2 regions of the Kitasatospora sp. NPDC032150 genome follow, and region 2 is predicted to be linked to the other one. Evidence: riboswitches for the same ligand, from Rfam matches in the RefSeq annotation. Region 2 holds a riboswitch; the other holds the start of a gene.
The links. A riboswitch is a leader RNA that binds a small molecule or an ion and turns the genes downstream of it on or off. The one in region 2 is predicted to bind cyclic di-AMP.
Positions count from the first base shown of each region.

Region 1: it holds a riboswitch for cyclic di-AMP, as region 2 does, so the genes downstream of both, ACZ5ON_RS01010 (C40 family peptidase) here and ACZ5ON_RS02285 (CAP domain-containing protein) in region 2, are expected to answer to the same signal.

Region 1 is NZ_JBVIMH010000001.1:229,552-232,949, forward strand. It holds gene ACZ5ON_RS01005 (C40 family peptidase) at 1-839, shown strand, start outside; cyclic di-AMP (ydaO/yuaA leader) riboswitch at 1,145-1,307, shown strand; gene ACZ5ON_RS01010 (C40 family peptidase) at 1,318-2,421, shown strand; gene ACZ5ON_RS01015 (C40 family peptidase) at 2,614-3,398, shown strand, end outside.
Region 2 is NZ_JBVIMH010000001.1:520,030-523,427, forward strand. It holds gene pdxR (MocR-like pyridoxine biosynthesis transcription factor PdxR) at 1-440, opposite strand, end outside; gene ACZ5ON_RS02280 (DsbA family protein) at 537-1,181, shown strand; cyclic di-AMP (ydaO/yuaA leader) riboswitch at 1,452-1,620, shown strand; gene ACZ5ON_RS02285 (CAP domain-containing protein) at 1,623-2,570, shown strand; gene ACZ5ON_RS02290 (hypothetical protein) at 2,674-2,940, opposite strand; gene ACZ5ON_RS02295 (NAD(P)/FAD-dependent oxidoreductase) at 3,318-3,398, shown strand, end outside.

The DNA of each region.
Region 1 (3,398 bases), 290 kb from region 2:
TCAACGGCGCCCAGGAGCGGGCCGACCAGCTGCGCAAGCAGGCCGACCAGCTCCAGGACCAGGTCGCGCGCGGTCAGGAGCAGCTGACGCAGCTGCAGACCAGCCTGTCGGCAGTGGCCGGTGACCAGTACCGCTCGGGCGGTATCGACCCGTCCGTGACCCTGATGCTCTCGTCCAACCCGGACGGCTACCTGGAGCAGGCGTCCAGCGCTCAGCAGATCAACCAGACCGAGGCCGACATCCTGAAGGCGCTGAAGGAGCAGCAGGCCCGCCTGGACCAGCAGAAGCAGGAGGCGGCGTCCGTCCTCGCCGAGCTGGACCGCAACACCCAGGAGCTGAACGACGCCAAGGCCCAGGTGCAGCAGAAGCTGCAGGACGCCAAGAACCTGCTGAACTCGCTCACCGCACAGGAGCGGGCCGCCGTCGAGGCGGCCGACCGTGCCTCGCGCGGCGACTCCCGGGCCGACCTCGGCTCGCTGCCGAGCGCGGGCGGCTACGCCGGCGTCGCGGTCAACGCGGCGCTGAGCAAGCGGGGTTCGGAGTACGTCTGGGGTGCCGAGGGTGCGACCACCTTCGACTGCTCGGGCCTGATGGTCTGGTCGTACGCGCAGGCGGGTGTCTCGCTGCCGCGCACCTCGCAGGAGCAGGCCTCGGTCGGTTCCCGGGTGCCCTCGCTGGACCAGGCACAGCCCGGCGACCTGGTCATCTACGGCAGCGACGCGCACCACGTCGGGATGTACATCGGCAACGGCATGGTGGTGCACGCCCCGCACACCGGTGACGTGGTGCGGACGATGAAGGCGGACGCGATGCTGATCCTCACCATCCGCAGGGTCTGACGACCGCTGCGAGTCCGGCTTCCCGGCCCGCCGAAACCGTCCTGTGATGCAGGGCACTTCGGCGGGCCGTTTTCGTGAAAGCATGTCAGCCGTCGGTATCCGAGTTGTCACGCACGGTCGGTTCACAAATGAACTTGGCGTTGACTCAGAATTTTTTCTGACAAGGATTTGAACGGATCACGGTTTCGTTACTAGGGTCGGGAGCTGAACCACCGTACAGTCGATCACCCAGCCAGGGTGGCGGCGGTGGTTACCGCCGAGTCCGAGAGGCAGCACGGGCAGTTCAACTGTCCACGGGGAAGCCCCTGTTGGGGGTGCTGCGGATCGGAGCCGGGGAACCACGTTCCTCGGGGTGAATCGGCGCCAGGCCGGCCGGCCGTCGGGGACGCGGGCCGGTGAGGCGTCGTAGGGCATGTCTTCCAGCCCGAACCCGTCAGCTCACCCGGTAGGCGGACGTAGGAAGAAGGAGTCCGCCTTCGTGGCGTCCCATCGTCGTCCCAAGCCTGCAAGCCGTGTCCGCGTGTCGATCATGACGGCGACAGCCGCGACCGCGGTGGCCATCTCCTCCCAGGTCGGTGCGCACGCCGACCCGAAGCCGACCCTGGACGAGGTCAAGACCCAGGTCGACCAGCTCAACGACCAGGCCGAGGTCGCCAGCGAGAAGTACGACGCGGCCAACGAGAAGCAGCAGGAACTGCAGAAGCAGGTCAACGACCTGCAGGACCAGGTGGCCCGCCAACAGGCGCAGGTGAGCACCGTGCAGTCCGGGCTGGCCGAGGTCGCGGCCGAGCAGTACCGCAACGGCGGCATATCCCCGACCGTGCAGCTGATGCTCTCCAGCTCGCCGGACTCCTTCCTCTCCCGGGCCGACTCGGTCCAGCAGATCGGCCTCTCGCAGGCCGACGCGCTCAAGACGCTCAAGGCCGACCAGGCGAAGCTGGACCAGCAGAAGGCCGAGGCCCAGCAGAAACTGGGCGAGCTGGACGCCACCACCCAGGACCTCAAGGCCCAGAAGGATGACGTCCAGGCGAAGCTGGCGAAGGCCCGGGAGCTGCTCGACTCGCTGACCCAGCAGCAGCGGGAGCAGTTGGCCCAGGCCCAGGCCGCCGCGGACGCCGCCGCCCGTGCCTCCCGCGACCAGAACCGCACCGACCTCGGCGGCGGCAGCGGTGGCGGCGGTACCGGCACCGGCGGTGGCGGTGGCAGCACGGTCCACGTGCCGGCGTCGGGCTCGTACGCCGCCCGCGCGCTCGCCTACGCCGAGAGCCAGATCGGCAAGCCCTACCAGTGGGGTTCCGAGGGTCCGGACTCCTTCGACTGCTCGGGTCTGATGGAGTGGGCCTACGCGCAGGCCGGCGTCTCGATCCCGCGCACCTCGCAGGAGCAGGCGTCGGCCGGCACCAACATCGGTACCGACATCTCCAGGGCCCAGCCCGGTGACCTGGTCATCTTCTACAGCGACATGCACCACGTCGGCATGTACGCGGGTGGCGGCCAGGTCGTCCACGCTCCGCGTACCGGCGAGAACGTCAAGTACATGCCGGCCACCGTTCTGCCGATCGCGGCCATCATCCGCGTCTGACCTCTTCGCGCTCCCGTCCGCAGGCCCGGCCCCGTCTCCAAGGGGCCGGGCCTGCGGCCTTCCCGGGCTAGTCGAGTAAATGTCCGATTAGTGGTCAAATATTCGGTGTTGCAAGGGTTTGGACTAGCTCCTCCGAAGTCGCTAACGTCTGCCCCCGGACGTTAGCCGAGGACGAATGGAGCAGCCGCCCCGATGTCGATGCACCGCCGTTCCCCCCTGCAGGGCACGCAGCGGCTGGCCCGCGCCTTGGCGCTCACGGCAGCGGCCACCACTGCACTCGGCATGACGCTCGGCGGCCCGGCCCAGGCGGCCCCGGGCGCACCGGGGGAGCCGCCGTCGAAGCAGGAGGTCAGGGCTCAGGTCGACCAGCTGTACGAGGAGGCCGATCGGGCGGCGGAGCGGTTCAACGCCGCCCAGGAGTACCAGAAGCGTCTGCAGAGCGAGGCCGACGGCCTGCAGGGCCAGGTCGCCGCCGCGCAGGACGAGCTGAACCGGCTGCGCGGCGATCTCAACGCGGTGGCCGCCGCCCAGTACCGGGCCGGCGGCATCGACCCGGCCGTCGCACTGATGCTGGACACCGATCCCGCCGGGTACCTCGCCCGGGCCCGCAGCCTCAACCAGGCCGCCGAGCGGCAGAGCGCCGCCGTCCGGCAGGTGATCGACCGGCAGCTCAGGCTCGACCAGCGCCGTGCCGAGACCACCGCCAAGCTCGCCGAGCTGGAGGAGGCCCGCCGTACCCTCGCGGAGAGCAAGCAGCAGATCCAGCAGCGGCTCGACCAGGCCCAGCGGCTGCTCAACACCCTCGGAGCGGCCGAGCGGGCCGGGATGGCCGTGGAGGACGCCAGGGAGGCGGAGCAGCGCGCCACCCGCGGCACCGACCGGCTCGACCTCGGCGACCTGCCCGCCTCCTCCGACCGCGCCGCCGCCGCGCTGGCCGCCGCCACCTCTCGGATCGGCACGCCCTACGTGTACGGATC
Region 2 (3,398 bases):
CCGAGCCCGCTCGGCCGCAGCTCGTCGGTGATCAGCCGCCGCCAGGTCTGGAAGGGGAACAGTCGCCCGTCGGGCGTGCCCGCGCGGAAGTCGTAGACGGGCTCCGGGGATCGGCCCTGAGCAGCCGGGACGGACTGCCAGATCCGCCTCGGCTGCGCCCCGGGCCCGGCCGGTGCGCGGCGGGTGGCCAGCGTGCCGACGGACTGCCCGGACACGAAGGTGCCCGACCCCGCCCGGCCCTGGAGGAAGCCCTCCGCGGCCAGCCGCTCGTAGGCCGAGGCCACGGTGTTGCGGGACACCCCGAGCCGGCGGGCCAGCTCCCGGCTGGGCGGCAGCCGTTCGCCGGGGCGCAGCCGTCCGTCCAGGACCGCGTCCAGCAGGTGCCGGTAGATCCGGGCGGCTCGATCGCCCCGCTCGCTGAGGGTGACATGTACATCCATGATTGGCCCAATCAGATTGATCCGAATTGGAGCTTAGCCAAGGCCAGTTGGTCACATAGCGTCTCCTCGGACACTCAAGGAACAGGAGATTCACACATGGCGACCACTGCCGAGATGACCGTTGAGACGACGACCGTGGACATGTGGTTCGACCCGGTGTGCCCGTGGGCGTGGATCGGCTCGCGCTGGCTGCTGGAGGTGGAGCAGGTCCGTCAGGTCCGCACCCGATTCCGGGTGTTCGGTCTCGCCGCGCACAACGACGGCCGCGAGGTGGACGACTGGTACCGGCAGTGGCTCGCCGAACGGCGGGGCCCGGCCAGGGTGGTGCTGGCCGCCGAACGCGCGCACGGCAACGGGGTGTTGCGGGATCTGTACGCCGCGCTCGGCAACCGGATCCACCTGGAGAAGGCCCCCGTCGGCCGAGAGCTGTACCTGGCCGCGCTGGAGGAGGCGGGCCTGCCCGCCGGACTCGCCGACGCCGCCGATGACGCCGGGCTCGACCCGCTGCTGCTGGCCGGCAACCGGGTGGCCCTCGACCCCGTCGGCGAGGACCTCGGCGTGCCCGCGATCCACATCCCCGGTCCCGACGGCTCGGTCAACGCGTTCTTCGGCCCGGTGGTGAGCCCGATCCCCCGCGGTGAGGCGGCCGGGCGGCTGTGGGACGGCATACTGCTCGTCACGGAGGCCGAGGGGTTCTTCGAACTCAAGCGCGGCCGCACCTGCGGGCCGATCGTCGACTGACGCGCGCCGGCCGCCTCGTCCGCCCCCGCCCCCCGTGGGGGCGGCGGCCGTCGCGACCGCCATCAACAGTCGAGAGATTTGTCCGATTAGGTCACTTATGTAGGATTACGTCAGTGAATATGGCTATCCATCAGATCTTCACTGGATGTCCATGTGATGCGCATGATACGAACTTGTGTCTTGCAGGCCGATCTGCCTAGCGTTCAGGCTGTCCGCACCTGCGGACCCTGCCGCCGGGACGCCGAGTCCTGTCCACCGGTCGGCCGGACGTCGAGCAGTGCACCGGGCAGGAGCGGGGGAACCAGGTAGTTTGCCGCGCCCTGCTCGACCCGTTCGCGGGCGAGACGAGTGCGGCTAGGGGTGAAGCCGCCGTGTGCGGCCGGGCTACCTCACGGCCCGAACCCGACAGCTCACCTCGCAGGCGTCGCAGAGGGACGCCCCATGCTGAATTCAGGTACCGGCCGGCATCGCCGTGCGCGCCGGAGGCACACCCCGCGGCTGGCCGCCACCGCCGGGATCGCCGGCGCCGGCTTCATGCTGCCGCTGCTGAGCGCGAGCGGAGCCTCCGCCGCGCCCGGCTCCCACACCTACGCGAGCCATGCCGGCTGGCAGGACCACCATCAGGACCGGCACCAGGGCGACGCCGATCGGCACCGCCACCACCAGGCCGGCCCGCACGCCGGGCCCTCCGCTCCGGCCTCGGCCGAAGCCTCGCACGCCTCGCCGTCGCCGTCCGCCCCGGCCTCCCACGCACCGGAGTCCGCGACTGCGCGCCCCGGCGGCGAGTCCCAGGGCTCCCACTCCGCGCGGCCCTCCGCGCCGGCTTCGGCCCCGGTGTCGCACACGTCCGCGCCGTCGTCTCCGGCCGCGTCGCCGTCCGCCCCGGCCGCGCACGCCCCCACCACTCCGGCCGCGCCCACCACTCCGGCCGCGCCCACCACCCCGGCCGCGCAGACCGGTTCGAGCTCGGACGCCGTGCAGCAGGTGCTCGGCTTGATCAACCAGGCACGGGCCGCCCAGGGCCTGCCTGCCTACACCATCACGGCGGGGCTGACCAGCAGCGCCGAGGCCCACAACCACACGATGGCCGGTGGCTGCGGCATGTCCCACCAGTGCCCGGGCGAAGCCGAGTTGGGGGCGCGGGTGACGGCCGCGGGCGTCCAGTGGAACGCCGTCGGGGAGAACATAGGCTACGGCAACGGGGTCTCCACCTCGGCCCAGGACATCGCCGCCATGGCGGTCAGTCTGACCCAGGACATGCTGAACGAGACGCCGCCGGACGACGGCCACCGCAAGAACATCCTCAGCAGCGAGTTCACCCACATCGGCATCGCCGTCTACCGCGATGCCAGTGGAACCGTCTGGCTCACTCAGGACTTCTCCAACTGACCCGTCCGTCAAGGGCGTAGGCCGAGGCCGATCCGACCCAGTCCCGGGCGGGTCGGGCGCCTCCGCCCCGCGGGCGCCAGTCCCGGGTGGAGCGGCCGGAGGGTCAGGAGCTGAGGTCGAGCGCGCCCATCGGGTGGCCGGCCCAGATTGCCCGAGCAGCCTCGTGCGGGTGTGCGACCACCTGCGGGCGCTCGGTCGCGAAGGCCCGCGTCAGCCGGTCCGGAGAGGAGTAGCGCGGCCAGCCGGCCTGCCCGGTGGCCGCGAACTCGCTCCAGATCCCGCGGAAGGAGGCGATCCCCGCAGGGCCGATGCCTCGGACGGTGCCCTGGGCGGTGCGGACCTCGGGAAAACCGGGCAGCGGAGCGCGCACGGCGGGACCTCGCACGGTCGGGCGGGTCGGCGGTCGCCGGCCCCGGCGACGACCCTGACAGCTAATTGGGGAGACTTCCCCAATTAGCTGTCAGGGTCGTCATTCCGTCTCGAGGGGGTGGTTAGCGGCCCCGCTCGGGAGGGCAGAATGCATCCGGTCCGTGCTCGTACGCTCCCCGCGTGCGCTGCGCGCTCCCACTCACGCCGTACGCCCGCCGTCCAGTACCGCCGCACGCCGCGTCGCGCCGCCGAGCACCGCACCACCCAGCCGTGCGCGGGTGCTGCTTGCATCGCGCGCAGCACGATCCGCACCGCACCACCCGCCGAACAGTGCGGGGCTCGACGCCGTGAGCCCCGCCGGCCGAAGGGGGAATCGAGATGCCGCTGCCGGTTGGCAGAGCCGTCGTGCTGGGAGGCAGCCTGGCCGGACTGCTGCACGCCTGGGTCCTCGCCGAGGCG